Linked DNA regions of Polyangium spumosum. The protein of the gene in region 1 interacts with the protein of each later gene in a pairwise test. Links are inferred from orthologs where the notes say so. Each region holds a gene or a part of one and is shown in the gene's direction. Other genes may lie near its edges.

Region 1 (5,038 bases):
CCGGCAGGCGATCGGCGACCTCGCCGAGATCGCGCGGAACACGAAGGGCATCACCCAGGACGCGCAGGCGATCGCGTCGAGCGTGCGTCGCGGCAAGGGGACGGTGGGCGCGCTCGTGATGGACGAGCAGCTCTACGACGACCTCCAGGAGCTCGTGCGCGACCTCAAGCACAACCCCTGGAAGTTCTTCTGGCGCGAGTAGGGGGTTCGGGGGCGCAGCCCGCGGCTCATTCGAACTCGAAGAGCGGCTCGCCTTCCTTCACGGCCTTGCCCTCCTCCGTGAGGATCTTCGTGATGGTGCCCTCGTCCTCGGCCTCGACGGGCATCTCCATCTTCATCGACTCGAGGATCGCGACGGTGGTCCCTTCCTCGACCTTGTCGCCGACCTTGACCTCGATCTTCCAGACGTTGCCCGTGATATGCGCCTTGATGACCTTTGCCATGGGGCGGCGACGCTAGCGGAGGTCCGTCTGGATGGGAAGCGAGGACGAACGGCGCCCTGCGTGGGTACCACCTCCCGGGGCCGCGGCTGATCCCGGAAACGGCGCGACAGTCAAGCGAGAAAACGCCGATTGGGGGCCTCCGGCACGGTGTTCACCCGTCTTCCGGGACGAAATTCGTGGGCGGGGCGGGGTGCGGGAGAAGAATCGACTCCACCCAATTGACAGGCATCTTCGGGAGTTGATACCGACAGGCGCCGCGGTACTCTCACATTGGCGGGTGTCCTCGGAAAGGTTCGATCGTGCTGCAGAAGCACGGCGGTCCTCCCCCGGGGCGAACGGCGAGCGCGCTGCTTTCGAAGGAGCCACGACGCATGTCCGAACAGAAGGAAAGCTCGGTCCTGTTCTCCCTCAAGGAGCTCATGAACCTCGAGGAGGACCGTATCAAGCAGGAGGAGGATGCGAAGGCCGCCGCAGCGGCCGCCGCAGAACGAGCCCGGCTCGACGAGGAGCGCCGGAAGCGCGAGGAAGAAGAAGCGCGCATCCGGGCCGAGGAAGAGCGCAGGGCCATGGAGGAGCGCAAGGCTCGCGAGGAAGCCGCGCGCCTCGAGGCGATCCGTCAAGCCGAGGTCGAGAAGGCCCGCGTCGAGGCCGAGCAGAGGGCGCGCCTCGAGGCGATGAACGCCCAGCAGCAGCACGAGCGCAAGCTCGCCGAGCTGCAGCACGACGAGTCGAAGAAGAAGCTGCGCAAGACGCTGTACGGCGTGGTCGCGGCGGTCGTCGTGATCGGCGGCGCAGCGACGTACTTCATCGTCGACCAGAGCCAGAAGGCCGAGCAAGAGCGCCTTGCGGCTGCCGAGCAGACCCGGCAACTGGAAGAAGAGAAGAAGAAGATCGAGCAGCAGGCCAAGGAGTCGCAGGCGAAAATCGACAGCCTGCTCAGCCAGCTCACGAGCGCGAAGGACGAGGCGACGCGCCTCGCCCTGCAGAAGCAGCTCGACGAAGAGAAGGCGAAGCAGGACGCAGCGAAGAAGGCCGGCGGCGGCGGTGGTCCTCGCCCCGCGGGCGGCGGCGGCGCGGCCAAGCCCTGCAACTGCGCCCCCGGCGATCCGCTCTGCTCCTGCCTCTGATCCAGCCGAGCGGCCCGCGACGACACGCACCCTACGCGGGCCGCCGTTTGCATCCCTTCGATGCAGACGCATGAAGCCCAAGGCCCCCGAGACGGCCCCGGACCTCCCGTCCGATGGCCCCCTTCCCCCCCTCGATGACCTCGACACACCCCCGATGAACGAAGCGACGAGGCGGCTCGTCTTCCCGCTCGACTACGGCTCGCTCGAAGAGGCGCGCGCCGGCGCGCGTGTCGTCGCGCCGTCGGTCGGCGTCCTCAAGGTGGGGCTCGAGCTCTTCGTGCGCGAAGGGCCGGCCGCGATCGCGGCGTGCCACGATCTCGGCCGCGAGGTCTTCCTCGACCTGAAGCTGCACGACATCCCGGAGACCGTGGGCCGCGCCGTGCAGAGCGCCGCTTCGCTCGGCGTCCGGTACTTGACCGTGCACGCGCACGGCGGCCGCGTGATGCTCGAGCGCGCAGCCAGCGAGGCCGCACGCGCGAGCTCGCCGCTCACGATCCTCGCGGTGACCGTGTTGACCTCGCTCGACGGCGCGGATCTCGCCTCGCTGGGTTTGTCGACGTCGCCCGCAGAGCAAGCCGAGCGGGTCGCGCGGCTCGCGTGGGACGCGGGTGTGCGAGGGTTCGTCGCGTCCGCGTCGGAGGCGGCGAACCTCAGGAGCGCGCTCGGCCCCGAGGCGCTGCTCGTCACGCCGGGGATCCGACCGGCAGGCAGCGACGCGGGGGATCAGAAAAGAATCACGACGCCGGCGCAGGCGATCGCAGCGGGAGCGGATCTGCTCGTGGTCGGGCGGCCGATCCGCGACGCGAAGGATCCGCTCGCCGCCGCGCGAGCCATCGTCGCCGAGATCGAGGGCGCGCTCGCCGCGCGACACACATGAGTCGACTCGTTTACGGACTCCAGCCCGTCCGCGAAGCCGTGCGCGTGCACGGCGACGCCCTCGAACGCGTGGTCGTCGAGCAAGGCAGTAACCCCAAGATCCAGGCCGTCGGGCGCTTCGCCGAGGGTCGCGGCGTCCGCGTCGAGACGGCGCCGCGCGCCGAGCTCGATCGTCGCACCGGCGGCGGCAGGCACCAGGGCGTGCTCGCCGTCGCGCCGGATCTGCGGATCCTCCGCGTGGACGCCCTCCCGATCGAGCCCACCTCCATCGTCGTCGTGCTCGACGGCATCATGGATCCGCAGAACTTCGGGGCGATCGTGCGCAGCGCCGTCGCGCTCGGGGCCACGGGGATCGTCTGGCCCGAGCACAGCTCCGCGCCGCTCTCGCCGGCGACGTTCCGCGCGTCGGCGGGCGCGATCGAGCACGCCACGCTCTGCCGCGTCTCGTCCTTGCCGGAGGCCCTGCGATCCCTCGCGGATCGTGGCGTCGCGGTGATCGCGCTCGACGCGCAGGGGCCGACGACGCTCGGCGGGATCGATCTACGCGGGCCCGTGGCGATCGTGATCGGCGCCGAGGACAAGGGCGCCCGCAAGGCCGTGCTCCGCGCCTGCCAGCACATCGCGCGTCTGCCGATGGCAGGGCCGATCGGCTCGCTCAACGCCTCGGTCGCGGGCGCGCTCGCGCTCTACGAGGTCCTCCGCCAGCGGCAGGTGCCCGCCTGAGAGCGTCCCCTCCGGCGTGGATGCTCATCGTCCTCGCCGCCGTGCCGCTGCGGCTCGCGCTCGCGCTCGGGACGGATCTCTCCCCCGACGAGGCCTACTACCTCGCGGCGGCGCGCGCGCCGGGCCTGCTCCCGCCGCTCGTCGACCATCCGCCGCTGATCCCGCTCCTGCTTCGGCTCGTCGACCGGCTCGCGGCCTTGCCGCTCGAGTTACACGTCCGGCTCGTCCCGCTCGCCTTTTCCTTCGGCCTCTCCGTCGCCACCGTGGCCCTCGCGCGACGCCGTGGGGCCGGCGCCGCGGGGAGGAACCTCGTGGCCTTCCTGTCGAGCTTCGCCCTGCTCCCGGTCGCGGGTGGCTTCGTCGCGACCCCGGACGGGCCGGCCCTGCTCGCCCTCGTGCTGGCGCTCCTCTGGGCCGACCCGGCGCCCGATGCGGCCGCCGCGTCCTCCCCACGCAGGCTCGCCGTTGCGCTCGCCTTGGGGCTCGCAGGGGCCGCGGGCGCCCTCGCCAAGGTGGTGCTCCTGCCGCTCTTTCCGCTCGTCGTGCTGCTCGCCCGCGGGCGTCGCCTCCCCGAGCGCCTCCTCGCGCTTGCTCCCCTCGCCCTCGCTGCGCCGCTGCTCGCCCCGAGCCTCGCCTTCCAGCTCCGGCATGCCTATGCCCAGCAGGCGCCCGCGTTCACGCTCCTCGGCGCCCTCGGGGCCCTCGTCGCGGCGGCCGTCGCCCAGGCGCTGCTCTGGACCCCGTGGACGCTCTTCCACGGCGCCCGCGCCCTCCGCGCCTCGCCGCTTGCCGATCGGGCGGTCGTGTTCTCGATGACGGCCCTCGTCGCCGCCTCGGCCCTCGCCCGCGCCGTGCCCCCCGAGCCGAACTGGTATGCGCCTTCGGCTTTGATCCTCGTCGTTGCGTGCGCCCGATCCGCCCAGGATTTGGCCCCGCGCGCGCGACTTGCCATGCTGCTCGCCATCCTGGTGCCCACGGCGATCGCGGCCGCGCACACGCTTCACCCGTTTCTCCCGCTGCCGCTCCGAGCCGACCCCACCGCCCGCCTCCATGGCTGGCGGCACGGGGACGGGCCTGTCCACGCGCCGGGCGTGGGCCCTTATGGTGCCGCCGCGGAGCGATGCGTGTACCAGGACACGTGCTCAGAAATAGAAGCCTACTTCCGAGTACTTAACGAGTAACCTTCAAGGCGCCACTTCACCACCGGATTCAACTGAACGAGCGGCCAGGAAAAGGCCTCGCGCGTTCGTTTCAAGCGAATGACCCTCGCGCGCCGGAAGATCGCCGAATTGTTGATCAAATTCGCATACTTGGACATGCCGCCCGGAGAAACTCCTCGCATTTCGTCGAGATAGTTCAGGCGATACACGAAGGAAGACCGGCCGGCCGCCAAGCGCGCGATATCGATCCGGTTCTCCCGGGAACCGGCTCGAAGAGAGGTCGCCAACATCGGGTTTGGATGGACGAACGCGCGCGGCGCACCCGAGCGTGAGCCGGTCGGCAGGACGAACGTTCAGGGCTTGGGGCGGGTGCGTCCGAGGACACGGGCGAACCGCGCGAGGGCCTCGTCGACGTCGTCGGCGGTCGTCTCCTCGCCCAGCGAGATCCGCACCGCCGCGAGCGCACGCGCCTCGCCCACCATCGCCGCGAGCACCGGCGAAGGCTCGGCCGTGCCCGCGCTACAAGCCGACCCGCTGGAGACGGCCACACGCTCGAGGTCGAGCGCCGCGCAGAGCTCCTCGCCCCGCCAGCCAGGGAACGAGAGGTTCGTCACGTGTGGCGCGCGATCGGCCTCGCCGTTGCGCACGACCTCGCGCCCGAGCTCACGACCCAGCCGGACGAGCTCGGCCTCCAGCCGGTCCCGCAGCG
Region 2 (5,106 bases), on another replicon or contig:
TCGGCTCGATGAACACGCCGGAGGATCAGCTCCTCTCGCTGAAGCAGTACGTCGCGGCGATGCCCGAGTCGCAGAAGGAGATCTACTACCTGACGGGCACGAGCCGCCGCGCGCTGGAGAAGAGCCCGCACATCGAGGCCTTCAAGAAGCGCGGCTACGACGTGCTGTTGATGACCGAGCCGGTCGACGAGTGGGTCGTGCAGTCGTTGACCGAATACGACAAGCGCCGCCTGCGCAGCATCGCCCACGGCGACATCGACCTCGGCGACAAGGACGAGAAGGCGGACGAGCTCGCCGGCGAGCAGATCAAGAGCGCGGTCTCGGCCGTGAAGTCGACGCTCGGTGATCGGGTGAAGGACGTGCGCGCCTCGCGGCGCCTGACCGACAGCGCGAGCTGCCTCGTCGCCGCCGAGGGGGACCTCGGGGTCAACATGGAGCGGATCATGCGCATGATGGGCGAGGACGCGCCGCAGGCGAAGCGCATCCTGGAGCTCAACCCCGAGAGCCCCATCGTGAAGAACCTGAGCGCGCTGGCCGAGAAGGACCCGAGCGCAGAGCCGATCAAGCTCTGGTCCGAGCTGCTCTACGAGCAAGCGTTGCTGGCCGAGGGCGTGGTGACCGACCCGGCGAAGCTGGTGAAGCACATTCAGGATTTGCTCACGCAGGCCAGCACGGCGGCCGTGACGCGCTGACTCCCGCCGTGTAGTAGAGTCCGGCCATGCCGGTCCGCCTCCACATCAACATCGATCACGTCGCCACCGTGCGGAACGCGCGCGGCACGCGGTACCCCGATCCTGTCTTCGCCGCCGGCCTCTGCGAAGCGGCCGGCGCCGACGGCATCACCGCGCACCTGCGCGAGGATCGGCGCCACATCACCGACGACGACGTCACGCGCCTGCGCGCCTCGGTGCAGACGCTCTTCAACCTGGAGATGGCCGTCACCGAGGAGATGATCGGCATCGCGTCGCGGGTGCGTCCCGACGTGATCACGCTCGTCCCCGAGCGCCGCGAGGAGCGCACGACCGAGGGCGGGCTCGACGTGAAGGGAAAGCGCGCCGGCATCGAGGCCGCCGTGAAGATGGCCAAGGAGCGCGGGATCAAGGTGAGCCTCTTCATCGGCGCCGACGAGGAGATGGTCGAGGCCTCCGCCGCCCTCCACGTCGCGCAGATCGAGCTGCACACGGGCGAGTACTGTCACGCGTCGGGGGAGCAAGCCGAGCACGAGCTCGATCGCCTGAAGCGCGCCGCGGCCCGCGCCTCGGCGCTCGGCCTCGAGGTCGCCGCGGGCCACGGCCTGACGCGCCACAACGTCGGGCCCGTCGTGGCCATCCCCGACATCGTCGAGGTCAACATCGGCCACTCGGTCATCGCCGACGCGGTGTTCTTCGGGATGGATCGCGCGGTGCGGGATCTTCGTCGCGCCGTCGACCGCGGCATGCGAGGCCGTTCGCGATGATCCCCGTCCTCACGCGCGCCCAGATGCGCGCGTTCGACAAGTACGCGATCGAGACCTGCCACGTGCCGGGCGTCGTCCTCATGGAGAACGCAGGGCGCGGCGCCGCCGACGTGATCTCCGCGATGATCGAGGCGCGCCGCTGCCCGTGCGCGCCGAGCCACGAGGCCGACGTGATCGCGGCGCGCGCCCGCTCGTTCCCGGTCCGCCACGTGCAGAGCCCCGGTCAGCCCGCGAGGTACCCGCTCGAGGCGCGCGTCGTCGTCGTCTGCGGCACGGGCAACAACGGCGGCGACGGGTTCGTCGTGGCGCGGCACCTCTACGCGCGCGGGGCCGAGGTCGAGGTCTACCTCGCGGGCAGGAGCGAGAAGGTCACCGGCGACGCGCGCATCAACCACGACGCGTACATCGACCTCGGCGGCCGATTCTTCGAGGTGCCCGAGGGCTCGAGCCTCGGCCCGCTGCACGCCGCGCTCGCGCGCGCCGACTTCGTGATCGACGCCCTCTTCGGCACGGGCCTCGACCGGCCCATCACCGGCCACCTCGCCGACGTCATCGCCGTCCTCAACGACGCCTCCGCCCGCCTCGTCGCGCTCGACATCCCCTCGGGCCTCGACGCCGACAGCGGCTCGCCGTTTGGCATCGCCGTGCGCGCCGACGACACCGTCACCTTCGGCCACCTCAAGATCGGCATGCTCACGCCCGAAGGCGCGCGCCTCTCCGGCAACGTGCACGTCGTCGACCTCGGCGTCCCCGATCCGCCGATCCTCGCCCACGTCGGCGTCGTCGCCGAGGTCATCCGCCGCGAGACCGTCGGCTCGTACTTCGCCCCGCGCGAGGCGAGCGTGCACAAACACAAGGCCGGCGACGTGCTCGTCGTCGCGGGCTCACCCGGCAAGCTCGGCGCCTCGCTCCTCACGGCGAAGGCCGCGATGCGCGCCGGCGCCGGCCTCGTCACGATCGGCACCTGGCCCGACGCCGCGACGTCGCTCGAGTCACGCGTCGTCGAGGTGATGACCACGCGGATCGACCCGAGCCGCATCGGCCCTTCACTCGACGCGGCCCTCGCTGGACGCCGCACCGTCGCCATCGGCCCTGGTTTCGGCCTCGGCGCGGAGGCGCGGGCGGCGGTTGATCACGTCGTGCTCGGCTGGGACGGCTTCAAGGTCGTCGACGCCGACGCGATCACCCATTTCGCCGGCCGCCCCGAGTCGCTCGCGCAAGCCAGAGGCCGCCTCGTGCTCACGCCGCACCCGGGCGAGCTCGGCCGCCTGCTCGGCCGCAGCGCGACGGCCATCGAGCAGGACCGCTTCGGCGCCGTCCGCGAGGCCGTCGCGCGCACGAGCGCCACCGTGATCCTCAAGGGCGCCCGCACGATCATCGCCACGCCCGAGGGCCGCCTCTTCATCTGCATGGCGGGCAACCCGGCCCTCGCCACGGCCGGCTCCGGCGACGTGCTGACCGGCCTCATCGCGGCGTTTGCTTGCAGCATGTCCGCCGAGGAGGCGGCCTGCGCGGGCGTGCTCGTCCACGCGCTCGCCGGCGACCTCTGGCGCGCCCGCACCGGCTGCGATCGAGGCCTGTTCGCGGGCGAGATTCCCGACCTGGTCCCGGAGATCCTCGCGGCGCTCGCGCGGGGGGCGGATCCGCTGGCGGGCTGAAGCGCGCGGCGTACGCCCGAACGATCCCCCGCCTTCCCACGCTGCGTTGGCAGAGGGACACGCCCCGGTGTCGGAGAGACACGTCCGCGGGACCCACCTCCCTTTCCGATCCAATCATTTCAGACACTTGGGGCGGGCCACGCCTCGGCACCCGCCTTGCGAAAGCGAGGGGTCACCAGGAGGTCACGACCCATGCTCGCTCAGGCCCTCGCCACCCCGAAGACCCTTCACGCACACTCGATCGAGGATCTCCGCCGAGGCGTCGCCGCGCTGGCCCCCGAGCTCTTCGGCCGCGCCCTCCGCATGTCGCGCTCCAGCGCCCTCGCCGAGGACCTCGTGCAGGACACCGTCGAGCGCGCCCTCCGCTTCGAGAACCAGTACCGCCCCGGCACCAACCTGAAGGCGTGGGTCCACCAGATCCTCTTCAGCGTCTTCATCACCAAGTGTCGCCGCAATCGTCGCGAGCGCCGCGCCCTCGACGTCCTCTACTCCGACCCGAACGCCTGGACCGCCGCGCCCGCCGTCTCCGAGATGACCGCGCTCTCGCCGCCCACGCTCCGCGCCCTCGAGGCCATCCAGCCCGTGTATCGCGAGGCCCTCATCCTCGTGGACCTCCAGGAGATGACCTACAAGGACGCCGCCGAGAAGCTCGGTGTGCCCGTGGGCACCGTCATGAGCCGCCTCCACCGCGGCAGGCGCCTGCTCGCAAAGGCCCTCGAGGCAGATCGGGAGGCGTCTCTTGTGCAGTGCAACATGATGGAGTAGTTCGCTTCTCCGAGGCGCGCGCTACGTTGCGCCCGAGCCTCCGGAGGATGTGATGACCTTGCCCGTTCCCGTCTACATCGTCGGCGCCGCCCGCACGCCCATCGGCGCCTTCCTCGGCGCCCTCTCCGCCCTCCCCGCCCCGCGCCTCGGCGCCGTCGCCATCGAGGCGGCCCTCGCGCGCGCGAAGGTCCCGGCCGATCGCGTCGGCGAGGTCTTCATGGGCAACGTCCTCGGCGCCGGCGTCGGCCAGGCGCCCGCCCGCCAGGCCGCCATCTACGCGAACATCCCCAAGAACGTGCCGGCGACGACGGTCGGCAAGGTCTGCGGCTCGGGCATGCAGGCCGTCATCCTCGGCGCCAAGAGCATCGCGCTCGGCGACGCGGACGTGGTGGTCGCCGGCGGCATGGAGTCGATGTCGAACGTGCCGTACTACCTCATGCAGGCCCGGAACGGCTATCGCATGGGCGACAACAAGATCGTCGACGGCATGATCCACGACGGCCTCTGGGATCCCTACGGCAACTTCCACATGGGCAACGCCGGCGAGACGTGCGCGAAGAAGTACGAGTTCTCGCGCGAGGCGCAGGACGAGTTCGCCAAGGAGAGCTTCCGCCGCGCCATCGCCGCGCAGAAGGAGGGCCTCTTCGACGCGGAGATCACGCCCGTGAACGTGCCGCAGAAGAAGGGTGATCCCGTCGTCGTGAAGCTCGACGAGGGCCCGCCCAACGCCCGGCCCGACAAGATCGGCACGCTCAAGCCCGCCTTCCAGAAGGACGGCACCATCACCGCGGCGAACGCCTCGTCGATCAACGACGGCGCCTCGGCGCTCGTGCTCGCCAGCGAGAAGGCCGTCAAGGAGATGGGCCTCGAGCCGCTCGCGCGCATCGCCGGCTACGGCGGCGCCGCCCAGGAGCCCGAGTGGTTCACGACCGCGCCCGCGGCGGCCATCGAGAACACGCTCGCGCGGACCAAGCTCACGAAGGAGCAGATCGACATCTGGGAGATCAACGAGGCCTTCGCCGTCGTCACGCTCGCCGTGAACAAGCTCGTCGGCATCGACAACGCCAAGGTCAACGTGCGCGGCGGCGCCGTCGCGCTCGGCCACCCCATCGGCGCGACCGGCGCGCGTCTGCTCACGACGATGATCCACGCCATGAAGGATCGCGGCGACAAACGTGGCCTCGCGACGCTCTGCATCGGCGGCGGCGAGGCGCTCGCCGTCGTGCT
Region 3 (5,070 bases), on another replicon or contig:
GCGCCGATGATCGGCATCGCAAGGACGCCGTCCCAGACGCGCAGGAGCGGCGTGGACAATCGCTCGAGGGATCGCTCGAGCTCCTTTTGAATCGTGCTGCCCGTCGCCGCGAGCGCGCGTCGGTAGGGATCTGCCCGCGTGTCCCACGCGTCTTCCGGCTGGATCTCCCAGCGGCACACCTCCGCGCCGGCCGCGGCGCATTGCGTCTCCACGCAGAGCATCGGCCGATCCATGAACGCCGACGCGTAACCGGAGGCGTATCCCGCCAGCGTGAAGCATACCGGGGCGCCGCTCTCGCCGATGTGCTCCCGATGGATCTCCGCCTCGTAGGAGCTCTCCCACGCGCCGTACATGTGGAACGACCCCTCGGCTCGATTGAAATGGAGGTGCTCCGGCTTCGCGAGGACGAGCCCCTCCCATGAATGGAGCACCGGGCCCGACCCGACACGATCTTCGTCCGTGTCCCAATCGAACATGGCGTTGAGCGCGACGTAATCGCCTTGCCCACACCGATGACCGAACTGCGCGAGGACGCTGTTCGTCATCTCGAGGCCGAGCCGCTCGAACAGCAATGCGCGCAGCACGCCGAACGCAGCCTGCCGGAAGATCAACATCCGATCCGGGCCGAGGCGGATCTGGCCCTCGTGGGGGGAGAACTCCAGCATCTTACGAAGGTCGATCTCGCCAATTTTCATACAGGACGGAAAACTGACTGGGTTCCTGGGATTGTCAACCACGTTCCCGGAGGCGACATCTCCCTCGCTCCCCCGCAGAAAAGGCGGTACATCCTCCCCCGGCATGCGTCTCCGCGCCCCCGCTTTTGCCCTCGCCGCTCTGCTCCTCCTCTCGGCTGCGCCCGCCCTCGCCGATCGTGTCGTCGTCCTGCCTTCGCAGGGCGGCGCGGCGCCGGCGGCGCGCCTCGGGCTCGATCAGGACCTCATGCGTGGGGCGGCCTCGTTCAACCATCAAATCGCCTCCGAGGTCGAGACCCACGCGGCCCTCGTCCGCATCGCCGACGGCGTCGCCGATACCCCCGAGGAGTTCGCCTCCGTCGCCAATCTCCTCCGCGCGAGCTGGATCCTCGCCGCCAAAGTCGAGCCGGCACAGGCCACCACCCGCGTCGAGATCTCCGCCTACCTCGCCACCCTCGGCCGCGTCGAGTCCGTCGCCCGCGACGTCGACCCCCAGAAACAAGCCACCCAGGTCCAGGAGATGCTCGCCGTCCTCATGCGCCCCGAGGGCGTCGGCGTCGGCGCTTTGCCCTGGGAACAGGCCCTCCCGCCGCCTCCGCCCCCGCCTCCCATCCCGCCTCCGCCGCCGCCTCCTCCGCCGCCTCCTCCGCCCCCGGTCGGCGCCGCGCCGCCCTTCGACATGAGCCAGTTCATGCCTCCGCCGCCTCCTCCGCCGCCGCCGCAGCCGGCCAAAAACGAGGTCACCATGAACTACCTCGGCGGCTCCCAGAAGGCCGTCTGGCCTCCGTACACCGCGGGCAAGCCCGTCTTTTTGACCGCCCTCCTCGGCGTCTCCGGGGCCGCCTCGTCGCCGGGAGGCGCCGCCGGCAGCTCCGGGGCGTTCGCCTTTGGCGTGCGGGGCGGTTATGCGATCGGCGCGTCGGGGCTCGAGCTCTTCGCCGGCCTCGCGGGCAACGTCGCCGGCCCCCCCGCCTTGTGGGTCGACGTCGGCGGCCGCTGGCTCTTTTCTCCCATGATCCGGACCGCGCCCGACGGCCGCAAGGAGGGTTTTTCCTTTCACGTCGGCCCCGAGCTCTTCCTCGGCCCCTTCGTCCGCCTCGGCAGCACCGTCACCGCGCCGAACGGCGTCACCTACGAGGGGCGCAGCACGGGGCATTTCTCCATCGGCGCCGCCCTCGACCTCGTCTTCGGCATCACGCCGTCGCTGCGCATCGACACCCAGCTCGGCAACCTCCGCTTCGTGCCCACGGACGACGGCACCATCGTCCTCATGGGCGCGACCGCGGGCCTCACGTATCGCTTCTGAGCCCTCCCGCCGTGCCCACGATCGTCCCGCTCCCCACGCGTCGCGCCACGATCCGGCTCGCCCGCGCCGTCGCCGCGGCGCTCGTCCCGGGTGACCTCGTGATCCTCGCGGGCGACCTCGGCGCCGGGAAGACCTTCTTCACCCGCGCCCTCTGCCGCGCCCTCGGCGTCCCCGCGAGCGAGCCCATCACGAGCCCCACCTTCACCCTCGTCCACGAGCACGAAGCGCGCCTGCCGATCGCCCACGCCGACCTCTACCGCGTCGGCGACGAGGACGAGCTCGCGCAGCTCGGCCTGCGGGATCGGCGCGGCGAGGGGGCCGTGCTCGTCGTCGAGTGGGGCGCGCCGTATGCGGCGGCGCTCGGCGGGGACGCGCTCTCCGTCACGTTCGAGGTCGCGGCGGATGGGACGAGGCGGGCGCGGCTCGAGGCGGGCGGCGCGCGCGCCTCGGCGCTGCTCGCGGCCGTGACGGGCGCCGGACGGCCGTGATACAGAGGTCCTCGCGTGGACGACTCCGAGCCGAAGCTCTTGCAGCGGATCCTGGATCCCGTGCTCGGCTTCTTCGAGAACATCGGGACCACGGTGAGCTTGACCTTCCAGACCGTGGCCTGGCTCTTCCGCCCCCCGTTCCGGGCGAGCCAGATGCTCGCCGCGATGGATTACATCGGCGTGCAGTCGACCTTCCTCGTGGGCCTCACGGGCCTCTTCAGCGGCATGGTCGTCGCGCTCCAGTCGGTCTACGCGCTCAAGCAGTTCAGCGCCGAGGCGAACGTGGGCGGGATCGTGGCCGTCTCGCTCATGCGTGAGGTCTCGCCCGTGTTCTCGGCGCTCATGATCACGGCGCGGGCGGGCAGCGGCATGGCGGCCGAGCTCGGCAACATGCGCGTGACCGAGCAGATCGACGCGATCACCACGATGGGCGTGAGCCCGGTGCAGTACCTCCTCTCGCCGCGCCTGCTCGCGGGCGTGATGATGGGCCCGCTCCTCTGCATGCTTTATTCGACCATCGGCATGATCGGCTGCTACCTCGTGGCCGTCGCCTGGCTCGGCGGCGACTGGGGGTTTTTCCTGCGCAGCATTCACGACTTCGCCCGCCCGCGTGACCTCTTCATGGGCCTCGTGAAGGGCGCGATTTTTGGTTTCCTGATCGCGTCGATCGCCTGCCGCCACGGGTATTTCGCGTCCGGCGGCGCGCGCGGCGTGGGTATGGCGACGACGCGGGCCGTCGTCGAGAGCTGCGTGGCCATCCTCGTGGCCAATTACGTCCTCACGCAGGTGATGCTGGGAGACATGTGAAGCATGGCGAGTCCGGACAAACACGCGCCCGCGGGCCTCGACGTCGAGGCCTTGAACGACGAGCTCGCCCGCGAGCACCCGATCGACGCCTATTACGAGCGCTCGTTCTTGCCGATCCGGCTCATCGAGAGGGGCCGCCTCGCCATCATTCGCCGCTTCATCGGCCCTGCGGACGGCCTCGACCTCGCCGAGATCGGCTCGGGCGGCGGGCACGTCCTGCGCATGTTCCCGCGGGCCCGCATCACGGCGATCGACGTCTCCGACGTCTTCCTCGACACGGCCCGGAAAAACCTGGCGGGGTACGACGCGCGTTTCTTGAAGGGTGAGGTCGACAAGATGGACCTGCCGGCCCGCTCGTTCGACCGGATCATCTGCACCGAGGTCCTCGAGCATTGCGAGGATCCGGGCGCGATCCTCGGGGCGATCACGCGGCTGCTCCGGCCCGAGGGCGCGGCGGTCATCACGGTCCCGAACGACCCGCTCATCCTCGGCTTGAAGGGCTTCGTCCGCAAGACGCCCATCGGCTGGGCCCTCGGGGATCGCATCGAATGGGGCGGCGACCGGTACCACCTGCACACGTGGACCCCGGCCGAATTCGAGCGCCTGCTCGAACGGTTCTTCCGGGTCACCCACCGCGCCGCGTCGCCGTCGGACCTACTCCCGATCCGGGCGTGTTTCCGCTGCGTGCTCCGGTAGCGCCGCCCCCCCCGAGCGGGGCTCACTCGTGCGTGACGGTCAGCTCGTAGGGGTTGACCCAGTTCTTCGCGAGCTCGCCGCCCGTGTCGAAATCGTTGTAATAGAGCGACACGAACGGGGAGACGAGCACGTAATAGGTGCCGGGCTCCGTGATCTCGGCCTCGATCGTCTTGGGCTCGGTCTCCAGGGCCAGATCCCCGGCGAGCTTCGTCTCGCCGTCGGGCCCGTACATGTCCAGCGACAGCGCGATCGGCGTGTCCAGGGTGGCGCGCAGCATGCCCGGCCTGTCCACCTGGACCTCGTAATAATCGTAATGCGCCTCGTAGGTCGGCCAGGCATTCTCGACGTACCCCGCGAGCATGTAGGCGCTGAGCGGCTTGCCGAGGGCGATGCTCCGCGCCTCGGCGGGCGTGTCGTTCGGCTCGAAGCAATCCACGGCCGCGTGGAACTTCCAGTCGTAGGTGACCTTCTGCGGAGGGTCACCCGTCGCGACGCCGGTCTCCTCGAGCCGCACCGAATACGTCATGCCGGGCGTGACCACGAAGCGCCGCGCGGCCACGCCGCCCTCGCCGCTCGCCGAGCCCGAGATGTCGCCGTCGGGGTCCGTGGCGGCCATGAGGCCCATGAAGAGCTGCTCGCCGTGCCCGCGGACCTCGACGTACCCGCCGCCCGCGTCGTTCGGCACGGTGAACGTGAACGTGTGCGTGTTCGCCTCGGCCGTGGCCTCGAAGCCGTCCGTACCCTCGGCCGCGGTCGGCTCGTAGCAGGTGGCCTCGTGATCGCCGCCGCCGCCCTGTCCGCCGCTGCCGCCCTGTCCGCCCTGACCCCCGGCGCCGCCATTACCAGCCTCACCGCCGTCGCCGCCATTGCCGCCGCCGCCGGGGTTGTTCGTCGTGATGATGCAGCCGGACAGGAGGGCGAGGGACGTGAGCAGGGTGCAGAGGAACGTGGTCGTGCGCATGTAAAAGCCTCCTCGAAGCAAAAGGCGCCCGGTGACCGGGGCGCGCCGCCTGATGTAGCCGCCTCGGGCGGGAGAAGCCTTCGACGAAGCTCGGTCGAAGCTTGGCCCCCCTCAGCCCGC

What was found.
Region 2: the proteins of rlmB (region 1) and GF068_RS25680 interact in binary tests that used the Escherichia coli proteins (3 or more experiments, as listed by UniProt). The link is inferred for Polyangium spumosum from one-to-one orthologs.
Region 3: the proteins of rlmB (region 1) and tsaE interact in binary tests that used the Escherichia coli proteins (3 or more experiments, as listed by UniProt). The link is inferred for Polyangium spumosum from one-to-one orthologs.

Annotation. Positions count from the first base shown.
Region 1 is NZ_WJIE01000001.1:561,725-566,762, forward strand. The notes cover bases 1,375-4,306. They hold rlmB (23S rRNA (guanosine(2251)-2'-O)-methyltransferase RlmB), read left to right. Parts: upstream 1,375-2,443; coding sequence 2,444-3,169; downstream 3,170-4,306. Other genes in these bases: GF068_RS02410 (hypothetical protein), read left to right, coding at 1,375-1,570; pyrF (orotidine-5'-phosphate decarboxylase), read left to right, coding at 1,725-2,447; GF068_RS02425 (hypothetical protein), read left to right, coding at 3,190-4,306. In the rest of the region: GF068_RS02400 (MlaD family protein), read left to right, coding at 1-202; GF068_RS02405 (biotin/lipoyl-binding carrier protein), read right to left, coding at 228-443; more of GF068_RS02410, read left to right, coding at 815-1,374; more of GF068_RS02425, read left to right, coding at 4,307-4,350; GF068_RS02430 (cysteine desulfurase family protein), read right to left, coding at 4,683-5,038. UniProt on the Escherichia coli protein: Specifically methylates the ribose of guanosine 2251 in 23S rRNA.
Region 2 is NZ_WJIE01000007.1:358,473-363,578, reverse strand. What follows is about bases 784-3,783. They hold GF068_RS25680 (NAD(P)H-hydrate dehydratase), read left to right. Parts: upstream 784-1,452; coding sequence 1,453-3,114; downstream 3,115-3,783. Other genes in these bases: GF068_RS25675 (RNA polymerase sigma factor), read left to right, coding at 3,307-3,783; GF068_RS25685 (pyridoxine 5'-phosphate synthase), read left to right, coding at 784-1,456. Outside these bases: molecular chaperone HtpG, read left to right, coding at 1-692; more of GF068_RS25685, read left to right, coding at 719-783; more of GF068_RS25675, read left to right, coding at 3,784-3,879; GF068_RS25670 (thiolase family protein), read left to right, coding at 3,932-5,106. UniProt on the Escherichia coli protein: Bifunctional enzyme that catalyzes the epimerization of the S- and R-forms of NAD(P)HX and the dehydration of the S-form of NAD(P)HX at the expense of ADP, which is converted to AMP.
Region 3 is NZ_WJIE01000006.1:441,251-446,320, forward strand. Bases 784-3,747 are described here. They hold tsaE (tRNA (adenosine(37)-N6)-threonylcarbamoyltransferase complex ATPase subunit type 1 TsaE), read left to right. Parts: upstream 784-2,009; coding sequence 2,010-2,486; downstream 2,487-3,747. Other genes in these bases: GF068_RS43675 (hypothetical protein), read left to right, coding at 799-1,998; GF068_RS22815 (MlaE family ABC transporter permease), read left to right, coding at 2,502-3,293; GF068_RS22820 (class I SAM-dependent methyltransferase), read left to right, coding at 3,297-3,747. Also shown: GF068_RS22795 (XylR N-terminal domain-containing protein), read right to left, coding at 1-665; more of GF068_RS22820, read left to right, coding at 3,748-3,989; GF068_RS44320 (hypothetical protein), read right to left, coding at 4,012-4,950; GF068_RS22830 (FHA domain-containing protein), read right to left, coding at 5,062-5,070. UniProt on the Escherichia coli protein: Required for the formation of a threonylcarbamoyl group on adenosine at position 37 (t(6)A37) in tRNAs that read codons beginning with adenine.